4 regions of the Bacteroides faecis genome follow, and region 4 is predicted to be linked to each of the others. Evidence: riboswitches for the same ligand, from Rfam matches in the RefSeq annotation. Region 4 holds a riboswitch; each other region holds the start of a gene.
What was found. Region 4 has a riboswitch for cobalamin ahead of accC (acetyl-CoA carboxylase biotin carboxylase subunit). Riboswitches for the same ligand answer to the same signal wherever they lie in the genome.
Positions count from the first base shown of each region.

Region 1 (3,161 bases), 720 kb from region 4:
CCAGAAAACTAATTTCGTACTGGCTAAAGACGGCAATGCCTATACACTCGAAGCAACCAGTGAAGGAAATTACCTCGTGAAGATCAATAAGGATTTTACCGTAGAAAAAACATTATTGGCTTTCCAGCCGGCAAAAAGTTCTTACTCTACACCTACCATCGGTATGGTAGCATCTGAAAGTGAAAACATAATCTACATTGTATCCAATGATGGTGCTATATACAAATATGTAATAGGTGAAAACAATTCATTGAGTCAACCCTTTATTGCAGTGGACAAATTAAAATCTTCCATTACTGCCACTCCACAACTTAATCAACAAACCGGAGAGTTATACGTAGTTTATAACCAGAAATCGAAGTATACGATTACCGTTTACAATAAAGACGGCTCCTTAAACTATTCCGTAGACTGTGGTAGCAGTTCTCCTTCTCACGTATTATTTAATAACTAAACTAGCATTCGGAAATGAAAAAACATTGGTACATCTTAGCAGTAATGACAACTGTTATATTCACTTCGTGCAACAAAGACGAGGAAATCACAGAAGAAACAAATGAACTCAAAGTATTGGAATACTGCCCGGCACCGGGACAATTCATTAACGAGGGTTTCAACTGCCAGACGATGGAAGAAGCAAATGCCTATGCAGAGCAACGCTTCAAGCAGAAAAACTATGTTTCTCTCGGATCTTTTGGCGGATATATCACCGTCAAAATGCCGAAAGAGATCAAGAACCGCAAAGGATATGACTTTGGTATCATTGGCAATCCTTTTGACGGAAGCTCGGAACCCGGCATCGTATGGGTATCGGAAGATGCTAACGGTAACGGAAAAGCAGACGATGTCTGGTACGAACTTAAAGGAAGCGACAATCCGACACGGGATTACTCCGTTACCTATTTCAGACCTGACGAAATAGGAGACATTCCTTGGGAAGATAGCGAAGGAGAGAAAGGTGTCATCAAGTATCTCTCTCAATATCATGCTCAAATGTATTATCCCAACTGGATCGAAGAAGACTCTTATACACTGACCGGAAGCATGCTTGAACCACGTACCGTACTGGAAGGCGGTAAATGGAAGAACCAGTCTTTCGGCAAAGGATATGCCGACAACTGGGGAAGCGATATGGCAAAAGACGACAACGGCAATTACCGCTATAACCAGTTTGATCTGGACGATGCAATCGATTCAAACGGCAACTCCGTGAAGCTGGATCGTATCCACTTCGTGAAAGTGCAAAGTGCCATCTTGAAGAATGTAGAGTCAATCGGTGAAGTCTCTACCGAAGTATTGGGCTTCAAGGCATTCTAGAAAACAATTAGAGATCATGGATTTACTATCGCTCCTTTCTTGCAAAAGACAAATAAACTCTCTATCTTTGTCGCGCATTGGTTTGCAACTCTCATGCACGAGGGGAGCGATTAAAAGGGAATCAGGTGCAAGTCCTGAACAGTCCCGCTGCTGTAAGTTCGTATATTATGTTGTGAGCAACGACTTCTAGCCACTGGAAAGCAAAGTCCGGGAAGGCGCTCGCAATAAGAACAAGTCAGAAGACCTACCATGCAAACTCGTTTCACTGCTTTCGAGGAAAAAGCGTTGAGTCTAATGAGCCGGACATTTCGTCCATCATTTCATTCACCACTCTGATTCAGAGAAAGTGTGTACAAACTAATAAACTCTGCCAAGTTTATTATGATGTCCGGTCGAAGTGAGTTCGCCCGGACATTTTTAATTAAAACGAGGTGGACGACAAAGATAAAATGGAAGAGAGAACATTTTGTAAAACGATATATGCGGTACTCTGCTGCCTGCTCCTTTCTACATCACTTTTTGCGCAAAAGCAAAAGGTAGACACCACTCATATTTATTCGATCCCCGAAATAACGGTCTCCGACCCTTATCAGACCCGGGAAGTCCGCTCCACCACTCCCGAACAAATCTTCTCAAAAGAGGAACTCAAAAATCTGCATGTACTGCAAGTATCGGATGCAGTAAAGCATTTCGCCGGAGTCACCGTGAAAGATTATGGAGGTATCGGAGGGCTGAAAACCGTATCTATACGAAGCCTAGGAGCACAACACACCGCTGTAGCCTATGACGGTATTACTATCAGCGACTGCCAGACCGGACAAATAGACATCGGACGTTTCTCTTTAAATAACGTCGACCGCCTTTCACTCCACAACGGACAAGGAGATAATATTTTTCAACCTGCCCGTACCTTTGCCTCCGCCGGATTATTGAACATACAAACACCCACTCCGTATTTCTCTGCCCACAAGCAGACCAATATGGCAGCCGAATTCAAAACCGGTTCATGGAGCTTAGTAAACCCTTCTCTCTTACTGGAACGACAACTCACTAATACATGGAGCATGTCTGCCAATGGAGAATGGATGTCTTCAGACGGTCATTATCCATTTATCCTGCACTACGGAAACGGCGAAGACATGCAAACCAGCAAAGAGAAACGTCACAACACCGATGTACAAAATCTCCGTGCAGAAGTAGGCATCTACGGCAATTTCTCCGACAAAGAACAGTGGAAACTGAAAGCCTACTATTACCAGTCTTCACGAGGCTTGCCCAATGCGACAACCCTGTATTACGACTTTGCCCTGCAACATCTACGAGACAAAAATACATTTATCCAAAGCCAATACAAGAAAGAATTCAACAGGAAATGGGTATTTCAGACATCTGCCAAATGGAACTGGAGTTACCAGAACTACCAAGACCCGAATCCTACCGTAGCGGCAAAGGAAATCAATAACAGCTATTACCAGCAAGAGTACTACCTGTCTGCCTCCACTCTTTACCGGATGCTGGACAATCTCTCTTTCTCCTTGTCGACCGACGGAAGCATCAACACAATGAATGCCAATTTAAATAACTTTGTCTCCCCTACCCGGTACTCATGGCTGACTGCCTTTGCCGGAAAATACATGAATAACTGGGTGACATTATCTGCCTCTGCCCTGGCAACCGTCATCAATGAAAAAGCCAAAAGCGGAGGGAGTGCAGGCAATCACCGGAAACTGTCTCCCAATGTCAGCGCCTCGATCAAACCTTTTGAGAATGAAGAACTCAGGTTCCGCTTTTTCTACAAAGACATCTTCCGCCTGCCTAGTTTCAACGATTTATATTACAGCCAG
Region 1 covers NZ_CP081916.1:5,246,817-5,249,977, forward strand. The annotation lists gene K6V30_RS20695 (DUF5074 domain-containing protein) at 1-454, shown strand, start outside; gene K6V30_RS20700 (hypothetical protein) at 469-1,317, shown strand; cobalamin riboswitch at 1,378-1,583, shown strand; gene K6V30_RS20705 (TonB-dependent receptor plug domain-containing protein) at 1,767-3,161, shown strand, end outside.
Region 1: another riboswitch for cobalamin. It lies ahead of K6V30_RS20705 (TonB-dependent receptor plug domain-containing protein); the one in region 4 lies ahead of accC (acetyl-CoA carboxylase biotin carboxylase subunit).

Region 2 (3,161 bases), 270 kb from region 4:
CGGTCAACTGTATCACTGCCCTGCTGGGTGTTCCGGTTATTTTATGGGGAATAGCTAAAAACTTGCGTATAATCAAATGATCGAGCTTAAAGAACTGACACTAGGATACGGACAGCGTACGCTGTTGAAAACGGTAAACGCCCGGATCACAGACGGACAACTCGTTGCACTGCTGGGACGCAACGGAACAGGAAAGAGCACCCTGCTCCGTGCCATGATGGGACTGGAAAAGCCTCAATCGGGAGAAATCATCCTGCAAGGAAAGAATATAACCTCCTTGAAACCGGAAAAGCTGGCACGAAACATCAGCTTTGTAACCACCGATAAAGTACGCATCGCCAATCTGCGCTGCAAAGACGTAGTAGCATTGGGCCGTGCCCCCTACACCAACTGGATCGGACAGTTACAACCGGAAGACCAAAGCCGGGTGGACAATGCCATGCGACTGGTCGGCATGACCGACTACGCAGAAAAGACAATGGATAAAATGTCCGACGGCGAGTGCCAACGAATCATGATAGCGCGTGCCCTCGCACAGGATACCCCCGTCATCCTGCTTGACGAACCAACCGCTTTTCTGGACCTGCCCAACCGCTACGAACTCTGCCTGCTCCTGAAAAGACTGGCACAGGAAGAAGGCAAATGCATCCTGTTCTCCACACACGACCTCGATATCGCCCTATCACTTTGCGACTCTATCATGCTAATTGATAATCCGCAATTATATACCCTTTCCACCTCTGAAATGATAGCCAGCGGCCACATAGAAAGACTATTCCGTAACGAATCAATTACGTTTGACGCAAAAGAAATGCGGGTGCGTATCAAACAGGAATGAACCCACATGAAATAAATACATGGTATCCATCTGGTTTCTCCATAAATTCCTTATCTTTGCCCGTGAATTGGTTTCAGATAGCCATATCAACTGTCTGAATTAAAAGGGAACCGGGTGGAAATCCCGGACAGTCCCGCTGCTGTGAAGCTTCGTTCAACTTCTTGATAATTACTTTAGCCACTGACTTGTTATGATAATGCCAAGTTGGGAAGGCATCAGGGAGGAAGTCAGTCAGAAGACCTGCCATTCAGTATCTTGACAACTGTTTTTACTCGTGGGATAGAAAGACAGTAATGATGTAAACAAACCGTTTATGGAAAAACAATATGCAAATCAAATTGCTGACATCATTAATATCAGCAAAAATAGAGACTATGTTCCGCCCGACATCAACGGAAGAAATTTAAGTGAATGATTCTCTCTATTACAAATAACTAAGAGACGGCTCAAAGTCGTCATACTCAATGTGTGCGTATCCCTGTAGAAGTGATTTCTCCGGGGATACTTTTAACACAACAAAATATCATGATATAATATAAAAATCAAAATGGAAGTTCTAAGAAATTTATTCGAAGGTTACCCCAACCTTTGGGGTGGAGGAGTGGCACACTCCGTGCTGATTCTGTCGCTGACCATAGCGTTCGGAATCATCCTGGCAAAAATTAAAGTACGGGGAGTATCTCTGGGAGTCACCTGGATACTCTTTGTCGGAATCGTATTCGGTCATTTCAACATGAATCTGGACGAGCACCTGCTCCACTTCCTGAAAGAGTTCGGATTGATTCTGTTTGTCTACTCTATCGGTCTGCAAGTAGGACCGGGATTTTTCTCGGCCTTCAAGAAAGGAGGTTTCACGCTGAATATGCTGGCTGTGCTGGTAGTGGCATTGGGAGTAGGAATCACCGTTATTCTCCACTTTACTACCGGAACTCCGATTACCACCATGGTAGGTATCTTGTCCGGAGCCGTCACCAACACCCCCGGACTGGGAGCTGCGCAGCAGGCCAACAGTGACCTGAACGGTATAGACGCCCCCGATATAGCATTGGGATATGCTGTCAGCTATCCGCTGGGTGTCGTAGGCATCATCCTGTCATTGCTCGCCTTGAAATATCTTCTGCGCATCAATACCGCACAGGAAGAAAAAGAAGCGGAAGTAGGTTTGGGACATTTGCAGGAACTTACCGTACGTCCTGTCTCCATCGAGGTAAGAAACGAATCGGTAGACGGTATCAAGATTAAAGAACTTCGTCCGTTATTGAATCGTAAGTTCGTCATTTCACGTATCAAACACCGTGAAGGAGGAGAAACAGAATTGGTCAACTCTGAAACGGTCATACATGTAGGAGACATTATCCTAGTCATCTCTACACCGATTGATGTGGAAGCAATCACCATCTTCTTCGGCAAGGAAATAAAAATGGAATGGGAACAGCTGAACAAACAGCTCATCTCACGCCGCATCCTGATAACCAAACCGGAACTCAACGGCAAGACTCTCTCACAACTGAAAATACGAAATAACTTCGGAGCAAGCATTACCCGCATCAACCGTTCGGGAGTGGACTTGGTTGCCGGCCCGCAGCTGCAGTTGCAAATGGGCGACCGTGTCACCATCGTTGGTACCGAGCTTGCCGTTGCTCATGCCGAGAAAGTACTGGGTAACTCAATGAAGCGCCTGAATCACCCTAATCTGATTCCTATTTTTATAGGTATCGCATTGGGTTGTATTCTGGGTAGTATTCCTTTTGCCTTCCCGGGTATTCCCCAACCGGTGAAACTGGGACTGGCAGGTGGTCCGCTCATCGTCTCTATTCTGATCAGCCGTTTCGGACCGAAATATAAGTTGATTACTTACACTACCATAAGCGCCAACCTGATGCTCCGTGAAATCGGTATTTCCATCTTCCTCGCTTGTGTAGGTCTGGGAGCAGGAGAAGGATTCGTAGATACCATCATTCATGGCGGAGGATATATATGGGTGGGTTACGGAGTTATCATCACCATTCTGCCTCTTCTGATTACGGGATTGGTAGGACGTTATTACTGCAAGCTGAATTACTTCACGTTAATCGGTGTTCTGGCAGGCTCTACCACTAACCCGCCGGCACTGGCATACTCCAATGACCTCACTTCCTGCGATGCACCAGCCGTAGGTTATGCTACAGTCTATCCGCTTACCATGTTTCTGCGGGTGCTGACGGCACAATTATTGATTCTATCGTTGGGATAGCTTTGCTAACGATCTATTCCGTCACGCGACAATACGCCTTGTTTATAATAATGCTTTACTTCCCGCATTTCGGTGACAAGATCGGCTATA
Region 2 covers NZ_CP081916.1:6,236,240-6,239,400, forward strand. The annotation lists gene K6V30_RS24965 (FecCD family ABC transporter permease) at 1-80, shown strand, start outside; gene K6V30_RS24970 (ABC transporter ATP-binding protein) at 77-838, shown strand; cobalamin riboswitch at 889-1,100, shown strand; gene K6V30_RS24975 (putative transporter) at 1,386-3,071, shown strand; gene cobO (cob(I)yrinic acid a,c-diamide adenosyltransferase) at 3,077-3,161, opposite strand, start outside.
Region 2: another riboswitch for cobalamin. It lies ahead of K6V30_RS24975 (putative transporter); the one in region 4 lies ahead of accC (acetyl-CoA carboxylase biotin carboxylase subunit).

Region 3 (3,161 bases), 270 kb from region 4:
CGTTGTCTGCACCCAATATTTTAAATCCGGAAGCATATTCCGGTGTATATATATCCTGATTGAATGCTTCGAGAGAAGTCTTCTTGTTTGATACGCAACTTACCAGTAATAGCAAGGAAGCCAGTATGAAAGCGGAGATGGATTGTTTTATCATTTTATTTACATTTAGTTGTAACTGTCTTGTGAACATGTGATGCAAATATATTAATTGTTTTCTAATATGTCATTATTAAGTCTCTATTAAATTAGTTTTAGGCTTCCTCTCCAAGTGAATTAAACATAGGTTTTGCTCCCATGCTCTCACTTTCTGCCTGTATCGCTTTGTTCATCGGCGTTTCAGCTGTGGTAGCAACTGTGGTGGCAGAGTGGGAGCAAGCTGTTGCTCTCACTCTGCATCGCCTTGCAATATGTGGTTTTCTTAATGTTATTGTTTGATTTGCAGGGTGTTAACGCCTGTTGTGTCAACTATTAATGATTGACATGTCAGTCGTTAATAATTGAGAAATCAGGTGTTAATAGCTGATGACTCATGTATTCTTGACTGAAAAATGATTTAGTACTTACTGAAAGAACAGGTTAAGCGAAATTGTAGCTATGGTCAAGTTAATCAAATGGATAGGTGTTTCAGAAAGTTTCAAGCGCTTGAAACACTTTGTTTCACCGTATGAAACACTTTGTTTCATTACTTGGAACACATTGTTTCAAGGCATGAAACAAAGTGTTTCAACGGTTGGAACTGATCTTGGAACTATTCTTCATTCATCATTTCAATAGTTCTTCATTCAAACTGGCGTTCAGTCGAAAAAATGGAAGATTAAGGCGTTAAATAAACGGCAAAAAAGATAAAACATAAAAAAAAGATTTATCTTTGCAAATGTAATGGTTCCTGAAAAGATTATTTCGTTCAGGATGAAAAGGGAATCCGGTGAGAATCCGGAACAGTACCCGCTGCTGTAAGTCCCCCTTAATGATTATCGTATTTTTGCCACTGGTGTAGACACTGGGAAGGCGCGATAATTGGGACGAGTCAGAAGACCTGCCATAACTAGGATAGATTTACACCTGCGGGATTGAGATCAGGTTGTGGTCAGATACGAAGTCATTCATATTTGGTACCTCATATAGCCCCGTTTGTGTAACTCTTACACAAACGGGATTTTTTTTTGTGAGAGTTAACATATTATTCATTTAAATGAATGAGTTATGAAAAAGAATTTGAATTTCTTGATGGGTGCTGTCTTATTGATGGCAACAGTGTTGTTTGCCAGTTGTAATGCAGAAGATGATTTTCTCGTATCCCCGGTGGATTCTACAGGTGCTGTAACACGTTCGGTTACTACCGATCCGTATGTTATTGATTTTGCTAATGTACCCGCAGCTTATACCGCTTCGGATAAATACGGTGCTAATCTTTATACCGGAGGTGCGGGGCAAATCACTGAAGGCTACAAGGTACAATTAGGCAACAGTGGAACGTATGTACAGTTTCCTGTTAATTATCTCGAACAAGAATGGGGAGAAGAACCCCGCCCGTGGCAATATGACTATTGGAATGGCGGCTTGGCTGTTTCGGATTATACGGATATTACTGACGGTACCTATTTGAATCAGTGTAGCGTATATAACGGAGGAATAGCTGGTGTAGATAATGATAAGTTCGTTGTAGCCTACGGATATAGCGATTTTTACAATGATCCGCTTTCTACCTATGACAAATGCGCAAAGATCTATCTGACAGATGCTACCGGCTATACAGTTGTGGAAGAAGGAACACCGGTTGAGGGAACAGTAAAAACAGGAACTTTCAACAGTGTATATGTCTGCAATACGACTTATTCGCAAATTGTCATGCGGGATGGTAATTCATTTACGACTGGTGGCAAATCACTCGAAGAGCAGGAAGGTTGGTTCAAGGTTGAATTCATCGGCTTCGCATCGTCCGATACTTCTGTGGCTCCTACGGGTAAAGTCACTTATTATCTTGCCAATTTCGATAAGAGTAAAGAAGAAGAGTCAGGCTTACACGGCGAAATTCGGACCGGCTGGAATCAGGTTGACCTGACAGATCTCGGAACGGGTGTTCATATGGTTGTCGTTAATTTTGTCGGTAGTGACAAGAGTGATTACGGATTGAACACACCGGCATACTGTGCGTTAGATAACCTTTCCATTTCATTGTAATTTTGAAATCTTTAAATAAAATCAGTTGTGAGAAAGTATTTATTGCTCCCTCTATTATTAGCGCTTGTCATTTCTTGTAATAAAGACGATGTTATAACGCAGGAAAATGAAAATCCTCTTATTGAGCTCGACAGCGAAACGGGTGTTTACGTTGTTAAGGTGGGAAAAGAAGTCAAGGTAAATCCTACTTATTCAAATGTTGACTTTGCGGTTTATTCATGGAAGTATAACGGTCGGATTATTTCGGATAGCCCTTCATTGACTTATACTTTCAATCAATCTGGTTCATATTATGTGACTATCCGGGTGGATACCCCCAAAGGTAGTTCCGAAGAAGAAATCCGTATGGAAGTGAATGAACTCGCTCCGCCGGTTATCTCATTAGTTGTTCCGACCGGTGGGCTGAATGTGCTTGCCGGCCGCGAACACAAAATAACACCGGACATTCAGAATGCGGAAGGAGCGATATTCCGGTGGACTCTGAACGGGAAAGAAGTAGGTACAACTGCCGAATATACTTTCAACGAGCAGGAGTTAGGCTCCTATAAACTAGTACTTTATGCGAAAAATGAAGATGGCGATACTTCGAAAGAAGTAGTGGTCAATGTAGTAGACAAATTATCGGCTGATGCAACCATTGTTGCTCCGTCATTTTATACAGAAAACCTCGTAAAAACAGTTGCTTTGGGGCGTACTCTTTATCTCCGACCGTATGTTAACATATCGTCTGTCGCCAATTATCAATGGAGTCTGGATGGAGAACCTATCAGTGGAGCCAATTCACTGATGTATGCATATACACCCGAAGCGAAGGGAGAACATACGCTGACCTTTGCTCTTTCTTACGGAAACAGTGCTGCTCAGAAACGGATCACACGCAACATTAGCGTGACAGGTACGGATAAAATATCGTTGGATATTCCGGTTGCATGCATTGATGCATCCGAAAAGCGTCCTTACACGGAAGGTTGTTCGTTGAA
Region 3 covers NZ_CP081916.1:6,231,163-6,234,323, reverse strand. The annotation lists gene K6V30_RS24960 (ABC transporter substrate-binding protein) at 1-154, opposite strand, end outside; gene K6V30_RS24955 (hypothetical protein) at 252-389, opposite strand; cobalamin riboswitch at 864-1,058, shown strand; gene K6V30_RS24950 (DUF4465 domain-containing protein) at 1,204-2,181, shown strand; gene K6V30_RS24945 (PKD-like domain-containing protein) at 2,209-3,161, shown strand, end outside.
Region 3: another riboswitch for cobalamin. It lies ahead of K6V30_RS24950 (DUF4465 domain-containing protein); the one in region 4 lies ahead of accC (acetyl-CoA carboxylase biotin carboxylase subunit).

Region 4 (3,161 bases):
AACTGCGGCCATCCATCAGAATGTTGCAAGTACCGTTTTCGGCCATTACGACATCTGCTTCAAATGTCTTTCCGTCGATGGTAAGCACCACTTTATTATCTTCCTTGCTGACCAGTTCCACTTCGGCCACACGGTTTCCTATATGAATTTCCATAATTGAATATTCTTTGTTAACGTTAGATTCTCAACACACCTTTGTGCAATCCGAACTCTTTCCACTTGCTGATGGGGCGGTTGTCGGTTGCCATGCCGCTGTTATTCTCTTCAAGATTCATCAGATAGTCCATATATGCGGCAATCAGAGCTACGTTTTCGGAGCGTTCGCTGGTGCGCATGATGCACTGTTGCAGGTATTCGCCGTTCTTGGCGATGAATCCGGTATCGTAATGACCTTCTACAAAGTCGGGAGTATCCATGATGGCACGCAGGTAGCTGATGTTGTTTTTCACTCCGGTGAGTTTATATTCGTGGAGCACGCGGCGCATCCGTTCGATGGCATATTCGCGGCTGGTGGCCCATACTATCAGTTTGCCGATCATCGGGTCGTAGTAAATAGGTATCTCATAACCCTCGTATACATAGCTGTCGATGCGTACACCGATACCGTTCGGTTCTGTAATCTGCTTGATGATTCCCGGGCTTGGCATGAAGTTCATTTCTGTATCTTCGGCACAAATACGACATTCGATAGCGTGTCCGCGTTGCTGAATATCTTTCTGCTTCAACTGCAGTACTTGTCCGTCGGCTACCTTGATCTGCTCTTTTACTAAGTCGACGCCCACTACCTGTTCTGTTATCGGATGTTCCACCTGCAGGCGGGTATTCATTTCAAGGAAGTAGTAGTTACGGTGTTTGTCTACCAGGAACTCGATTGTTCCCGCACCGATATAGTTGACAGCTTTTGCCGCAGCTACCGCTTTCTCTCCCATATCTTTGCGCAATTCCGGAGTGACAAAAACCGAAGGAGTTTCTTCTACAATCTTCTGATTGCGGCGTTGAACGGAACATTCACGTTCGCAAAGGTGAATGACATTTCCGTGTTTGTCACCCAATACCTGAAACTCGATATGGTGAGGCTCTTCGACGAATTTCTCCAGATAAACCGTGTCGTCACCGAAAGAAGACAAGGATTCGCTCTTGGCAGTCGTATATGCTTCTTCTACTTCTTCGGCACTGTGGATGAGGCGCATACCTTTTCCACCGCCACCCATAGAAGCTTTCAGCATCACCGGATAGCCGATCTTGTTGCAAAGTTCTACAGCTTCTTCTACGCTCTTCAGATTCTCTTGTGTACCGGGAACTACAGGGACTCCTGCTTCTATCATTTTTATGCGGGCGGAAATTTTATCTCCCATCGCTTCCATTGTTTCCGGATTGGGGCCGATAAAGATGATGCCTTCTTCCTGGCATCGACGGGCGAAAGTGGCGTTTTCGGAAAGGAAGCCGTAACCCGGATGGATAGCGTCGGCGTGACTCGCTTTGGCCACTTCGATGATTTTGTCTATATTCAGATAACTCTCTTTGGATGCTGCCGGTCCTACACAATATGCTTCGTCTGCGTAGAGCACGTGCTTCGCGGTCCGGTCTGCTTCGGAGAAGATAGCAATGCTCGTTATCTCCATTTCCCTGCAGGAACGCATCACCCTTACGGCGATTTCACCGCGATTGGCTACTAAGATTTTTTTTATCATACTTCTTTCATTTAAGTACATACTTATTTAATGTCTTCCCATCTGACGGACATACTCCACCTGATGAAAACACAGTATTTTCTTGATTTGGGGCTTAACAAATGATGTTCTTTACTCCTAATCCACGAGGTGCAAGAACGCTTTTACGCGAAGTGGCAGGTCTTCTGACTGACTCTTGTCTTATTTGCCTTCCCGAATTAACATCAGTGGCGTAAAATTAGTTCACTTATAAGACATTTAATAGAACTTCACAGCAGCGGGACTGTCCGGGATTTACACCCGATTCCCTTTTAATCATCGTCCGTTGGATACGGATTCCGAACCATTTCGGGGGGCAAAGATAAATAAATATTGAATAGAATATCTTTTTTTTGCACGAAAGTTTCATTTTTGTGCAATGATTTCCTTCGGTGTACATAGGCTATCCGGTTGGATAGGGAGAGCTGACCGGTAAATACAAACAGACTTAACCGGGCTCTTTGAACTCCTTTTTTAGTTTTCCAATAGAACTAAATCTCTGTGTATTAATGTTTATCTCCTAAACCTTCCTTCTTTTATGTTGTTGAGACTTCCAATCATTAATTTAAAAAAGGAGAATCAATCATGAAAGAAAAGAAAATAGCCCGTGAGGCAAGAAACAAGGAGAAACTAGCCGGTGACGACTGGGTAATGGCAGAATTTTATGCAACGTGGTGCCCTCATTGCAAACGCATGGAACCTTTGGTAAAGGAGTTCAAAAGAGAAATGGAAGGTATAGTTGAAGTGGTGCAGGTCGACGTAGATGAAGAAAGCGAACTGGCTAATTTCTATACGATAGAATCTACTCCTACATTTATCCTTCTCAGAAAAGGGGAACAGTTGTGGAGGCAATCCGGCGAACTGTCTTTGGAAAGACTGGGAAGAGCCGTGAGGGAGTTTAAATCTTGAAAAAGTATTAATAAGAGGGAGTATTTCCCTCTGAAAGTTTTAAATCATGTTATGAAACATGCTTTTTTATTTGGATAATTTGCGGATATGCTAAAAGTCCGTATCTTTGCACTGTGTTTTTCATAGTATTAGATTTAAGGTTAACAAAAGGTTGGAGCAAGGCGTTGCTCCTTTTTTTATGCTTATACGTTTGCAGGGCTTTGGCACTCTTTTGTTAAGTAAGTCCGAAAATCCGGGTAATCATTGATTTCCGGTCAGCCTCAATTCATATAGACAGGCTTGTACTTCCTCAGGGCTACCGGTATGCTTTCCGGCATCATCCGAGAGTTTGATACACTCTCTCCATTCTTGGTTGACATTCATCTTGCATTGTGTCAGTTTCATGACGATATTGGAAGGAGTGAATCCGGTATCATTGGTGAGATTGGTGCCGATTCCGAAAGAACAACGGATCTTGCCTTTGCAGTAATCTTGTATGTCGAGCGCTTTAGTGAAGTCGAGCGCATTGCTGAAGACTATTGTCTTGGTGGTTGAATCAATGCC
Region 4 covers NZ_CP081916.1:5,962,259-5,965,419, reverse strand. The annotation lists gene K6V30_RS23880 (acyl-CoA carboxylase biotin carboxyl carrier protein subunit) at 1-154, opposite strand, end outside; gene accC (acetyl-CoA carboxylase biotin carboxylase subunit) at 177-1,691, opposite strand; cobalamin riboswitch at 1,829-2,033, opposite strand; gene K6V30_RS23870 (thioredoxin family protein) at 2,295-2,618, shown strand; gene pncB (nicotinate phosphoribosyltransferase) at 2,859-3,161, opposite strand, start outside.